2 regions of the Streptomyces sp. NPDC002669 genome follow, and region 1 is predicted to be linked to the other one. Evidence: riboswitches for the same ligand, from Rfam matches in the RefSeq annotation. Region 1 holds a riboswitch; the other holds the start of a gene.
The links. A riboswitch is a leader RNA that binds a small molecule or an ion and turns the genes downstream of it on or off. The one in region 1 is predicted to bind thiamine pyrophosphate.
Positions count from the first base shown of each region.

Region 1 (6,972 bases):
CCAACGACGGCGCGTACCTGCAGTTCGTGAAGGAACGGAACATGTCCGTCGGCCTCTACGCGCTGAACGCCGGTGAGCTCGACCCGCAGCAGCCGCACAACCAGGACGAGGTCTACCTCGTGGTCAGCGGGCGTGCGGCGATCACGGTCGGCATGGAGACCACACAGGTGGGCAGGGGCAGTGTGGTCTACGTGCCCGCCGGGGTCGCCCACAAGTTCCACCACATCACCGAGGACCTGCGGGTGATGGTGGTCTTCTCCCCGCCGGAGAGCTGACTCCCGCCGGGCCGGGAACCGCTCACTGCCGTCCGGGGAGCAGGGGTTCGGTCTCAGGGATCCCTAAGGGGTCGATCAGGGGACTTCAAGGGCCGCGGAACCCCCGCCGGCCCCTTCCGCGCCTCTAGCATCGAAGGCAGGAACTCACAGAGGCACAGAGACACAGAGACGAGGTAAGGACGATGGCCGTGCGGGAGATATTCGCGGGGATGCCCTGGTGGGTGAAGTGGATCGCGGTGCCGGTCCTCGCGATCGTGGTGTTCGGCGGTCTGATCGCCAACGTGGTCGGATTCATGATCGGACTGCTCTTCAAGGTCCTGGTATTCGTGATCCTGGTCGGCGGGCTCATTTTCGTCGTACGCAAGTTCATGTCATCCTCCTCGCGTGGTGACTGGTAGGAAGATCGGAAGCAGGCCGGGAATTAGCCCGGCTGAGCTAAGCGTCAGAACGAAACAACGCTCCGTGCGGACCCGGCCGATACAGTGACAATTCGCTGCCACCATCTGGGAATCAACCAACCGTCACCGAGCTGACCAGTGGTTTGTACGGCTTCCACTCTCCGGACCCAGTCATGCGGCAGTCGGTGGGGGCGGCCCCCACAGGCGGGCTGACCGCCCGTCACCATGCCTGGGGGTGACCGTTGACCACGGCATCGAGCACTGCTGCCCCGACGTTGATCGGTTCGGTTCAGCGAGCGCTGAGACTGCTGGAGGCCGTGGGGGCCCACCGGGACGGGGCGCCCGCGAAACAGCTGGCCAGGGAGACGGGTCTGCCCCTCCCCACCGCCTACCACCTGTTGCGCACGCTGACGCACGAGGGCTATCTGCGCCGGGAGAAGGGCGTGTTCCTCTTCGGGGCCGCTGCCGAACGCCTGGCCTGCGAAGGGGCTTTGCGGCACCGCCGCAGCAGAATGGCCGATTCGCTGAGCCGGTGGCGCGACGTCATCGGTGCACCGGTGTATTGCGCCGTCTACCGCGAGGGCGAGATCGAACTCATCGCGGTCGCCGACGCACCTGCCACCCCCGCCGTCACGGAATGGGCCTCCTTCCGGGAGACCGGGCACGCCCACGCGATCGGCCAGTGTCTGCTGAGCCAACTCGGCGAGAAGGCCCGCGAGGACCACCTCGATCGTCACCCTGTGCGTCCGCTGACCCGCTATTCGGTGCGGGATCGGGCGGCACTCCTGGAGCGATTGCGGTCGCTGGAACGGATGGAACCTGTCATCGAACGACAGGAGTACGCGCTGGGCACGGTCTGCGCCGCCATCCCGATCGCGGCCGGATTCACCGCTGCTGCGATGGCCATTTCGGTACCCCTGGAACAGGAGAGCCGGTTGCTCCCCGCAGTCGAACAACTACGTGGCGAAGTGTCCAACCTCTTGCGTTCGTTCGTGTTCTCTATCAGTATCTGAAAAATCACTCCTTGTGATCTGCTATCGCGTGCACCACGATGGCGTCAATAGGGCCATGGGGGATCATTCCTGGCCAGATTCATCTACTGCGGGGTTGAACGATGCGCGAGTCGGTTCAAGCTGAGGTCATGATGAGCTTCCTCGTCTCCGAGGAACTCTCTTTCCGGATCCCGGTGGAGCTCCGGTACGAGGTCTGCGATCCGTATGCGATCCGCATGACCTTCCATCTGCCCGGCGATGCCCCCGTCACCTGGGCATTCGGTCGTGAGTTGTTGCTCGACGGCCTCAACAGTCCCAGTGGGGACGGTGATGTGCACATCGGGCCGACGGAGCCCGAGGGGCTGTCCGATGTGCACATTCGCCTTCAGGTCGGCGAGGACCGGGCCCTCTTCCGGGCCGGTACCGCGCCGCTCGTGGCTTTTCTCGACCGGACCGACAAGCTCGTGCCGCTGGGGCAGGAGTGCACGCTCGGTGACTTCGACGGCAACCTGGAGGAGGCCCTGGGCCGGATTCTCGCCGAGGAACAGAACGCGGGCTGAAGGAACCGGTGCCGCCGACCGGATCGCCGGTCGAACACGACACCTGCCGAACGGGTGAATTGCTCACCCGGCGGAGACGTTCAGGCCCTCGTCCTGCGACGACGGCCCTTCCCGGCCCGTACGGGTGCCGAAGCTCCGGCTTCCGCGCCGAGTCCTGTGCGGTCCGCGGAGACGACCAGAGCAGCGAGCACCGTCGTCACCGGCACCGAGGCGACCAGTCCGATCGAGCCCACCAGGGTTCGTACGATCTCCTCCGCCACCAGCTCGCTGTTGGCCACCGTCCCCACGCTGCTCTGCGCGATGGAGAAGAGCAGCAGCAAAGGCAGCGCGGCGCCGGCATAGGCGAGCACGAGCGTGTTGACGACCGAGGCGATGTGGTCGCGTCCGATCCTGATCCCCGCCCGGTAGAGCCCGCGCACGCCCATCGACGGGTTCGCCCGGTGCAGTTCCCAGACCGCGGACGTCTGGGTGACGGTCACATCGTCGAGCACTCCGAGCGAACCGATGATGACACCGGCCAGTAGCAGACCGCTCATGTCGATGTGCGGATACAGGCCGTGGATGAGGCCGGTGTTGTCATCGGTGTTGCCGCTCAGGCTCGCCCAGCCGATGAAGAGTGATCCGAGCAGGCCGATCAGCAGCAGCGAGACCAGTGTGCCGATCACCGCCACCGAGGTGCGGGCGCTCGGGCCGTGGCACATGTAGAGGGCGATCAGCATGATCGCGCTGGCTCCCACCACCGCGACGACCAGCGGGTTGGAGCCCTGGAGCACGGCCGGGAGGATGAACAGGGTTAGCACGGCGAACGACACCGCGAGCGCCACCAGCGCCAGCACCCCGCGCATGCGGCCCACCGCGACCACGACCAGGGCGAAGATCCCGGCCAGCAGGGTCATCGGAAACTCCCGGGCCACGTCCGTCACCGAGTACTGGAGCTCGCGGGGCGCGTCGGGCGCGTACGACACGATCACGCCCTGGCCCTCGCGCAGTTGGCGCGGGGCGTCGGGCTGCACGATCTCGACGAACGTCCGGCCCTTGTCCGGCCCGGACGTCACCTCGACGGTGGCCTTTCGGCACAGCCCCCTGTCGTTGTCCGCCGGCGGGGCGGCCTCCTGGCCGACGGGCACCTGCACCGCGTTCACGTCCTTGCAGTTCACCTTGTCGACTTTCACCACCTTCGCCTGTTGGGTCTGCCGGTCGAATCCCACGCCGGTCCGTTCGTGCGCGGGGGCGCCGCCCGGCCAGAGCACCACCAGGCCGACGACGACAGCGGTGGCGAACGGGATCAGGACGGCCGCGATGACCTTGCGCAGATGTCTGGAGACGGGCGCCGCGGGGCCGTGGCCGTGCGAGTGGCCGTGCTGATGGCCCTGGGATTCGGTGTCGATACGGGGGGACGTCACCGGCAGATCATTGCAAGAAGGACGGGCCCTCTGTTCATCCCGCCGGAGGGGACGCTAGCGTGGAGGGACCTTTGCACACGCGGGAGCTCGGAGCACCGGGCTGAGAGGGCGCTGACATCCGTACGTCCGTACGGAGAGAGCTGCGCCGACCGCCGAACCTGTTACCGGGTAATGCCGGCGTAGGGAGTAGGTCTCATGACCACATCGGACGCACGCACGCCTGCCTCCAGTCGGAGCGACGAGGCCGGGAAGTCCATCGGCTGGCACAAGGGATACGTCCGGGGCTCGCGCCCGGACCTCCGGGTGCCGGTCCGCCAGGTGCACCTCACCAACGGCAAGGACGTGACGCTGTACGACACGTCGGGGCCGTACACCGATCCCGCCGTCGAGACCGATGTCCGTCGCGGACTCGCGCCGCTGAGGGAGAACTGGATCACTGCCCGCGGCGACACCGAGGAGTACCCGGGCCGCCCCGTCCGTCCCGAGGACGACGGACTCAGGCACACCTCGCCGCGCGGGGGGCTGCGCAACCTCGACGCGGTCTTCCCGGGCCGTCCCCGACTGCCCCGCCGTAGCCGGGACGGGCGGCCCGTGACCCAGCTCGCGTACGCCCGACGGGGCGAGATCACCCCGGAGATGGAGTACGTGGCGATCCGGGAGAACGTCGCGCCGGAGGTGGTGCGCGAGGAGATCGCGGCCGGCCGGGCCGTGCTGCCGGCCAACGTCAACCACCCCGAGATCGAGCCGATGATCATCGGGAAGCGGTTCCTGGTGAAGGTCAACGCCAACATCGGCAACTCCGCGGTGACGTCCTCCATCGAGGAGGAGGTGGAAAAGATGACGTGGGCGACGCGTTGGGGCGCCGATACCGTGATGGATCTGTCCACCGGCCGCAACATTCACACCACCCGTGAGTGGGTTTTGCGTAATTCACCCGTTCCGATCGGTACCGTCCCGCTCTACCAGGCGCTCGAAAAGGTCGACGGCCGGGCGGAGGAACTGAGCTGGGAGATCTACAAGGACACCGTCATCGAGCAGGCCGAGCAGGGCGTCGACTACATGACGGTCCACGCCGGCGTGCGCCTGCCGTACGTGCCGCTGACCGCCCGCCGCAAGACCGGCATCGTCTCGCGCGGCGGCTCGATCATGGCGGCGTGGTGCCTGGCGCACCACAAGGAGTCGTTCCTGTACGAGCACTTCGAGGAGCTCTGCGAGATCCTCGCGGCCTACGACGTGACGTACTCGCTGGGCGACGGGCTGCGGCCCGGGTCGATCGCCGACGCCAACGACGAGGCGCAGTTCGCCGAACTGCGGACGCTCGGCGAACTCAACACGGTCGCCAAGGGGTTCGGCGTCCAGACCATGATCGAGGGGCCGGGACACGTCCCGATGCACAAGATCAAGGAGAACATCGACCTCCAGCAGGAGATCTGCGAGGAGGCGCCGTTCTACACCCTCGGCCCGCTGACCACCGACGTCGCGCCGGCGTACGACCACATCACCTCCGGCATCGGAGCGGCGATGATCGCCTGGTGGGGCACGGCGATGCTCTGCTACGTCACGCCGAAGGAACACCTGGGCCTGCCCGACCGGGACGACGTGAAGACCGGCGTCATCACCTACAAGATCGCGGCCCACGCGGCGGACCTCGCCAAGGGGCACCCGGGGGCGCAGGAGTGGGACGACGCGCTCTCCGACGCCCGGTTCGAGTTCCGCTGGGAGGACCAGTTCAACCTGGCCCTCGACCCGGACACCGCGCGGCAGTACCACGACGAGACGCTGCCCGCGGAGCCGGCGAAGACGGCGCACTTCTGCTCGATGTGCGGCCCGAAGTTCTGCTCGATGAAGATCTCTCAGGACATCCGGCGCGAGCACGGCGGTTCGCAGGAGGAGATCGAGGCCGGGATGCTGGAGAAGTCCAAGGAGTTCGCGGCCTCGGGCAACCGGGTCTACCTGCCGATCGCTGACTGACGCCGGACCATTGATCACGCTGTTCCGGGAAGGGGAAGGGGCTTCCCGGAACAGCGCTCCGGGCTCCCGTGGCCTGCGGCGAGATCGCACGAGGTTCCTATGCTGAGCCGGTGACGCTCTACTACGACCCCGTTGCGAGCCTCGGCAAGGACTGCGAGGCATTCCGAGGCGGCTGGGACGACCGGCTCTGGCTCAATGTCCCGGGGCCCTTCTACGGCGGCGAGACCGATACCTGCCGAACAGGCCGGCTCTCCGCGCCTCAACACGTTCTCTACGGCGGTGAGTACCTGACGGGATACGTCTACCGCCAACCCCGAACCCCGGCAGAGACAGCTCGGTTGGTCGAAGCAGCAGACCAGGACCCCTTTCTTGGTTACGGCTGTGACGGCGACTCGCGGTGGACCCCGGAGGCGGTCCGGGAGTGGTGGCGTGGCCGGGGCCGGATCACGCGGTACCTGTCCGCCCATGACTGGGACGACATGGACTGGGCGGAGCAGGGTGTGGCCGCCGCGGTCCGGGATTTCGCGGACTACATCGCCGGCCCTCTGCCGGGGGACCTGCGGATCTACCTCTACTGGCTGGAAGAGGGACGGTCACCCGTCCCCGGTGAACGGCTGCCCGAGCTGTAGTCGACAGGGTTTCCCGTCCTGGGGCGCTGGTTCAGCCCGAAGTTCCGCTCGGTGAAGATCTCGGGGCCTCCGGCGCGAGCCCGGTGGTTCGCGGGCGGCGGCCGGGGCAGGCCGTCCCCGGCCGGTGTTCGAAGGCGGTCAGTCAGTTTCGTGCTCGGGGCCGCCGAAGTCGGGACTGGTGAAGTCCGGGCTGGTGAACGTCGGCCGGGGGCCCGCCGCAGGGCCGCCGTCGGGACTGGTGAAGTCCGGCCGGCTGTAGCCGACCTTCGGGATGCGGTTCGCCGAGCGGACCGGTGTGCGCGCGGCGCGTCCGGCGGCGGGGTCGTCGAGCGCGTCCCGCAGGAACGGCAGTATGCCGCGCTCCAGCAGGGCGTGGCGCCAGGCCTCCCGGGCCCGCGCCACCTCCTCCGGAAGCTCCTCCTCCGCCTCTTCGACGGGACGCGGCTCCGCGCCGTTGCGCAGCGCGGTGACGAGCAGTCCGACGACGGCGACCAGGATCGCGGCCGCCATGACCGCGGCGAAGAACCAGCCCGCGGAGACCATGGTCGAGGCGAAGGCGGGCGGGTCGTCGAGCAGCCGCAGCAGATAGCCGACCAGCAGGAATATGAACGCGGCGGAGCCCGCGAGCACCGGTGCCAGGGCCGTGACGACGGCCGCTGTGCCCGCGCCCGACTGGCGTTGCCCGCTCGTGCCGGGGGGCGGGCCCGCTTCCTCGTCCTCGTCCTCGGCCGGTCTGCGCAGCTC
Region 1 covers NZ_JBIAQQ010000004.1:102,684-109,655, reverse strand. The annotation lists gene ACFYW1_RS07385 (cupin domain-containing protein) at 1-275, shown strand, start outside; gene ACFYW1_RS07380 (DUF5326 family protein) at 464-673, shown strand; gene ACFYW1_RS07375 (IclR family transcriptional regulator) at 916-1,686, shown strand; gene ACFYW1_RS07370 (SsgA family sporulation/cell division regulator) at 1,788-2,225, shown strand; gene ACFYW1_RS07365 (YibE/F family protein) at 2,306-3,628, opposite strand; TPP riboswitch at 3,698-3,831, shown strand; gene thiC (phosphomethylpyrimidine synthase ThiC) at 3,824-5,599, shown strand; gene ACFYW1_RS07355 (ferredoxin) at 5,710-6,228, shown strand; gene ACFYW1_RS07350 (hypothetical protein) at 6,367-6,972, opposite strand, start outside.

Region 2 (6,972 bases), on a different contig from region 1:
GGATCACGCCCCCGAACGTCCGTGTCCGGTCCGTTCCGGGCGTCCGTATCCGGTTCCGGTCCGGGCATCCGGCCCGGTCACGGGGCCGGCGGCCCGGCCGGGGTCACGCTCCGGCGCGCGCCCTGATCCGGCGGGCCAGCTCGGCGGTGGCGGCACCCGGGTCGGCGGCCTCGGTGATCGCCCGTACGACGACCACCCGGCGGGCCCCGGCGTCCAGCACCTCGTCGAGGTTGCCCGCGTCGATGCCGCCGATGGCGAACCAGGGGCGTGGCTGGTCGAGCGAGGCGGCGTACCGGACGAGGCCGAGACCGGGGGCGTGCCGTCCGGGTTTGGTCGGGGTGGGCCAGCAGGGGCCGGTGCAGAAGTAGTCCACGCCGGGCTCGGCGACGGCCGCGTCGACCTCGGACCCGGCGTGCGTGGAGCGGCCGATCAGCACGTCGTCGCCGAGGACGGCACGGGCCGCGGGCACCGGCAGGTCGCCCTGGCCGAGGTGCAGCACGTCGGAGCCGATGGCGTGGGCGACATCGGCCCGGTCGTTCACCGCGAGGAGCTTGCCGTGGCGTCGGCACGCGTCGGCGAACACGGCGAGGCGGTCGAGCTCCTCGGCCGCCTCCATGCCCTTGTCGCGCAGTTGGACGATGTCCACCCCGGCGGCGAGCACGGTGTCGAGGAAGGCGGGGAGGTCGCCCTGGCGCCTGCGGGCGTCCGTGCACAGGTAGAGCCGGGCTTCGGACAGCGCGGCGCGGAGCGTGGACATCGGTGCGGTTCCCCCCTGGGAGAGCGGTGCGGGGCAGGGGTGGGCGGCGCGGGACCGCGCCGCCCACCCGCTCGCACCGGGCCTGTGGTCAGACGGCGAGCGCCTGGGCGCGGCGCTTCACCTCCGTGCCGCGATTCTCGCTCAGGGCCTGGGCGGGGGTGCCCGGCAGGGTCGGGTCGGGGGTGAAGAGCCACTCCAGCATCTCTTCGTCGGTGTAGCCGTCGTCCTTCAGGAGCGTCAGGGTGCCGGAGAGGCCCTTGACCACCTTGGTGCCGTCGATGAAGGCGGCCGGCACCTGAAGTGCCCGGTTCTCACCACGGCGTACGGCGATCAGCTGGCCCTCCTTGACCAGCTGCCGCACACGCGTCACCTCGACATCGAGCATTTCGGCGATGTCGGGGAGGTGGAGCCAGGCAGGGACGAGAGCATCGATCTTTGCGTCAATCTCGGTCACGAGTACAAGCCTGCCATCCCGCACTGACAGCCGATACCCGGACTCGGCCCTTCAGGGCGTCGCGAACCGCTCCCCCGGCCCCTCGCCGCCCTCCCGCCGGCCCCTTCGACCCTTCCCCGTCCCGGGTGTCACGGGCTCCGCCGTCCGGCGCTTCCTCAGCCGCGGACCGCCGCCTTCAGCGGCACGGCGGGGTCGGCGGCCCGCTCCGGGTCGAGCGACGCCCCCGCCTCGATGAGTCTGCGCCCCTGCGCCAGGTCGCGCGGGCGGCCGACGGCGAGGACCGCGACCAGGACGCCGTCGCGCAGCCAGCACACCGACCAGGCGGGGTCCGCCGGGTCGCCGCGCCACAGCAGGGTGTCGGCGTTCCCGTGGTGGCCCACGTACTGCACGAACCGGTCGAACTGCTCGGACCAGAAGTACGGCACGGGGTCGTACGTCAGCGGCTCGGAGGCGCCGTCGGACGCCGCGCCGATGATGTTGGCGGCGGCGGTGCGCGGGCCCTGGAGGGCGTTGTCCCAGTGGTGGACGAGCAGGCGTTCGCCGTACCGGGCGGAGGGGAACGAGGCGCAGTCGCCGACCGCGTACACGTCGGGGGCCGAGGTGCGCAGCGCCCCGTCGGCGGTCACCGATCCGTCGGGGCCGAGCTCGATGCCGGAGCCGGCCAGCCAGCCGGTGGCGGGCCGTGCGCCGATCCCGACGACGACCGCCCCGGCCGGGAGCGTACGGCCGTCCGCGAGGACCACCCGGCCCGGTTCGACGCGGTCGACCCGGGCGCCGGTGAGGAGTTCGGCGCCGATCCCGGCGTACCAGTCGGCCATCGGGGCGGCGACCTCGGCGGGCATCGCGCCCGCGAGGGGGCGGTCGGCGGCCTCTACGACGGTGACCCCGCAGCCCGCGGCGCGGGCCGCGGTGGCGAACTCGGCGCCGATCCAGCCCGCGCCGACGACCACGACGTCCTGCCGTCCGTCGAGGACCGGGCGCAGCCGGGCCGCGTCGTCGAGGGTGCGCAGCAGGTGGACGCCGGGAACGCCCTCGGTGCCGGGCAGCACGACCGGTTCGGCGCCGGTCGCGATCACCAGGACGTCGTAGCCGACGGGGCCCGCGGGGGTGTCCAGTTCGTGGGCGTCCGGTCGTACGCCGGTGACCTCGACGCCCAGCCTCAGTTCGATGTCCAGCGCCTCGAAATCGACCTCGAAGGCGGAGTCCTCGGCCTTGCCGAGCAGCACCGCCTTGGACAACGGGGGCCGGTCGTAGGGCTGGTGGGGTTCGGCACCGATCAGGGTGACGGGACCGGTGAAGCCCTGTTCCCGCAGGGCCACCGCGGTCTGCACGCCCGCCATGCCCGCGCCCACGACGACGACGCGGCGCCCCGGCCGCCGGTCCGGCTGCTCTGCCTGCTGCTGATCGCTCACCCGTACACCATAAGCACCTGACATTTCGTCAGGAAGAGGGGATCTCCTCGACCGTGCTCGTCCCGCAGCCCTCCTGCGACTCCCATGCCCATCGCTCCTCCAGCCGGACCCGGCCGTCCGCGAGGTCCACGACGGTGGAGACGCAGTGGCCGCCGGAGGTCGTCCCGTCCTGCTTCAGCTGGACGTACCTGAAGTCGAGGACGTCACCGTCCCGGGTGCCGACGAGGTGGCCGCGAACCACGTCGCCGCCCGCGTAGTCGGCCCAGATCCGGCCGTCCCGCTCGTGGTACGCGAAGCGGGTGCGGGTGCCGACCTGGCCCGGGGCCTGGTCGGCGACCGGGGCGAGGACGAGTCCGTCGAGCGAACGGGCCACGATGACTGCTCCCTTACTGGGCCGGGACGGCGGGGTTTAGGGTGGCCAACGTAAGTCACACGCGGGAGCCCGGACGCACCGGGCTGAGAGGGAGGCTGGGCGGCCTCCGACCGTACGAACCTGATCCGGGTCATGCCGGCGAAGGGAGGGGCTGGACGCCCATGCGTTCTTCCGGAAACTGGAAGGGATCCGACGTCCTCGTCATCGGGGGCGGGATCATCGGTCTGGTGACCGCCTGGCGGGCCGCGCAGCGCGGACTGCGCACCGCGGTGGCCGATCCCGAACCGGGCGGCGGGGCCGCCCGGGTGGCGGCCGGCATGCTGGCCGCCGTCACCGAACTCCACTACGGCGAGGAGCTGTTGCTCGCTCTCAACGTCGCCTCGGCCGCCCGCTACCCGGCCTTCGTGGCCGAGCTGGAGGAGGCGAGCGGGCGGGAAACCGGCTTTCGCACCTGCGGCACCCTGGCCGTCGCCCTGGACGCCGACGACCGTGCCCATCTGCGGGAGCTGCACGCCCTCCAGCAGCGGTCCGGGCTGGTGTCCCAGTGGCTCACCGGGCGCGAGTGCCGTCGGCTGGAGCCGATGCTGGCGCCGGGTGTCCGGGGCGGGCTGCGGGTCGACGGCGACCACCAGATCGATCCCCGCCGGCTGGCCGCCGCCCTGCTGACCGCCTGCGAGCGGGCCGGGGTGGCCTTCCACCGCGAACGGGTGGAGCGCCTGACGGTGCGGGGCGGCCGGGCCGCCGGGGCGGTGCTCGACGGGGGCGGGGAACTGGCGGCCGACCAGGTCGTGCTCGCCGCGGGCAGTCTCAGCGGCCGGCTCCCGGGGCTGCCGGACGAGGTCGTGCCGCCGGTCCGGCCGGTCAAGGGGCAGGTGCTCCGGCTGACCGTGCCCGCCCCGTACGCGCCCTTCCTCAGCCGGACGGTGCGGGCCGTGGTCCGGGGCAGCCACGTCTACCTGGTCCCGCGCGAGAACGGCGAGCTGGTCGTCGGCGCCACCAGCGAGGAGCTGGGCTGGGACACCACCGTCACCGCGGGCGGCGTCTACGAACTGCTGCGGGACGCCCACGAGCTGGTCCCCGGCATCACCGAGCTGCCGCTCACCGAGGCCCTGGCCGGTCTGCGCCCCACCTCCCCCGACAACGCCCCGCTGCTGGGCCCCACCGCCCTGCCCGGTCTGCATCTCGCCACCGGCCACCACCGCAACGGGGTGCTGCTCACCCCCGTCACCGGCGAGGTCATGGCGGAGTTCCTCACCGGCGGCGAACCGCCCGAGCAGGCCCGCCCCTTCACCCCGCACCGGTTCCCGTCCGCCGCCGCCCCCGTACGTCAGGAGCAGCCCGCATGACCGACTCCGCATCCCGTCCCGGCCCCGGGACGTCTTCCGGGCCCGCCGCCCTCTCCGTGTCCGTGAACGGCGAGGTCCGCTTCCTCGCCGCGGGCACCGCCCTGGACGCCCTGGTCGCCACCCTCACCGCCGCGGGCTCCGGGGTGGCCGCCGCCGTCAACGAGACCGTCGTGCCGCGGGGCCGGTGGTCCGCCCTCGTGCTGGCCGACGGCGACCGCGTCGAGATCCTGACCGCGGTCCAGGGGGGCTGACAGTGTCCGACGACCTCTTCACCCTCGGCGGCACCGACTTCGGCTCCCGGCTGATCATGGGGACGGGCGGGGCGGCCGGCCTCGACGTGCTGGAGCGTTCGCTGATCGCCTCCGGCACCGAGCTGACCACCGTCGCGATGCGCCGCCTCGACCCGACCGTGCGGGGCTCGGTGCTCTCCGTCCTGGAGCGGCTCGCCATCCGCGTGCTGCCGAACACGGCGGGCTGCTTCACCGCGGGCGAGGCGGTGCTGACCGCCCGGCTGGCCCGCGAGGCCCTCGGCACCGACTGGATCAAGCTGGAGGTGGTGGCCGACGAGCGGACCCTGCTGCCCGACCCGATCGAGCTGCTGGACGCCGCGGAGATCCTGGTGGACGACGGCTTCACCGTACTGCCGTACACCAATGACGACCCGGTGCTGGCGCGCAGGCTCCAGGACGTGGGCTGCGCCGCGGTCATGCCGCTGGGCTCCCCGATCGGCTCCGGCCTCGGCATCCGCAATCCGCACAACTTCCGGCTGATCGTCGAGCAGGCCCGGGTGCCGGTGATCCTCGACGCGGGTGCCGGGACGGCCTCGGACGCGGCGCTCGCGATGGAGCTGGGCTGCGCGGCGGTGATGCTGGCGTCCGCGGTGACCCGGGCCCAGGAGCCCGAGCTGATGGCCTCGGCGATGCGGCACGCGGTGGCGGGCGGGCGCCTGGCGTACCGGGCGGGCCGGATTCCGCGCCGCCACTTCGCCGAGGCGTCGTCGCCGGTGGAGGGGCGCGCCCGGCTGGATCCGGAGCGCCCGGCCTTCTGAGCCGCCGGGACGAGCTGCGGTTCATGTCCCTGTCACGGCTCGGCTGCAGTACGGCCCCGGGTCCGCCCCGGGCCGTGAGCCGGGTCCGTGGCGGCTCGTAGACTCGCCTGCGTGGATACGACCCTCCAGGACCCTCTCGTCGGGCAGCTGCTCGACGGCCGCTACCGCGTCGATGCCCGCATCGCCGTGGGCGGCATGGCCACGGTCTACCGGGCCGTGGACACCCGGCTCGACCGGGTTCTCGCCCTCAAGGTGATGCATCCGGCGCTGGCGACCGACGCCACGTTCGTCGAGCGCTTCATCCGCGAGGCCAAGTCCGTGGCCCGCCTCGCGCACCCGAACGTAGTCGCCGTCTTCGACCAGGGCGCGCAGGGGCAGTACGTCTATCTGGCGATGGAGTACGTGGCGGGCTGCACCCTGCGCGACGTGCTGCGCAACCGGGGCGCGCTGCAGCCGAGGGCCGCGCTGGACATCCTGGAGCCGGTCCTGGCCGCCCTCGGCGCCGCGCACCGGGCGGGTTTCGTGCACCGCGACATGAAGCCGGAGAACGTCCTGATAGGGGACGACGGCCGGGTCAAGGTCGCCGACTTCGGACTCGTGCGGGCGGTGGGCTCCGTCACCAACACCACCGGGTCCGTCCTGGGCACGGTCTCCTACCTCGCCCCCGAGCAGATAGAGCACGGCACGGCGGACACCCGTACCGACGTGTACGCCTGCGGCGTCGTCCTGTACGAGATGCTGACCGGTTCCAAGCCGCACGGCGGTGAGACCCCCGCCCAGGTCATCTACCAGCACCTCAACGAGGACGTCCCGCCGCCGTCGGCCGTCGTCCCCGGGCTCCCGGAGGAACTCGACGGGCTGGTGGCCGCCGCCACCGCCCGCGACCCCGAGGCCCGCCCGTTCGACGCGGTGGCCCTGCTGGCCCGGACCCGCGAGGCGCGCGCCGGACTCACCGACGCCCAGCTGGACGCCGTACCGCCGCAGGCCACCGCCGATGCGCACGACGCCACCGAGGACCGCACCAGCGTGATCCCGCGGCTGCTCCCGGCCGACCAGGGCGTCTCGCACCACACCAGCCGGCTGGAGATGCCCCCGCCGGAGCCCGCGCGGCCCGCGGCACGGGACCGGCGCCGCGGCGGCCCGCCGCGCTCCGTCCTCGTCGCGGTCGTCGCCGTGCTGCTGGCGCTGGGGATCGGCACCGGCGTCTGGTACATCAACTCGGGGCAGTTCACCCGGGTCCCCGCGCTGCTCGGCCAGACCCAGAAGAACGCCGAGAAGCGGCTCGCGGACGCCGGTCTGGACGTCAAGACCGTCGAGCGGGGCTACAGCGACACCGTGGAGCGCGGCAAGGTCATCAGCAGCGAACCCGAGCCCGGGGCCCGCATCAGGGGCAACGACTCGGTGACCCTCGTCGTCTCGCGGGGGCCGGAGATCGTGAAGGTGCCCGAGCTCCGGGGTCTCTCGCTGGCCGACGCCAGGAAGGAACTGAAGAAGGTCGGCCTGGTGCCGGGCATGGTCACCAAGGAGTTCAGCGAGGACATCGTGCGGGGGGATGTGATCCGCACGGATCCCGGCGCGAACA
Region 2 covers NZ_JBIAQQ010000003.1:351,145-358,116, forward strand. The annotation lists gene thiE (thiamine phosphate synthase) at 104-757, opposite strand; gene ACFYW1_RS06400 (Rv2175c family DNA-binding protein) at 846-1,211, opposite strand; gene ACFYW1_RS06405 (NAD(P)/FAD-dependent oxidoreductase) at 1,367-2,623, opposite strand; gene ACFYW1_RS06410 (hypothetical protein) at 2,652-2,996, opposite strand; TPP riboswitch at 3,048-3,160, shown strand; gene thiO (glycine oxidase ThiO) at 3,158-4,342, shown strand; gene thiS (sulfur carrier protein ThiS) at 4,339-4,593, shown strand; gene ACFYW1_RS06425 (thiazole synthase) at 4,596-5,390, shown strand; gene pknB (Stk1 family PASTA domain-containing Ser/Thr kinase) at 5,502-6,972, shown strand, end outside.
Region 2: it holds a riboswitch for thiamine pyrophosphate, as region 1 does, so the genes downstream of both, thiO (glycine oxidase ThiO) here and thiC (phosphomethylpyrimidine synthase ThiC) in region 1, are expected to answer to the same signal.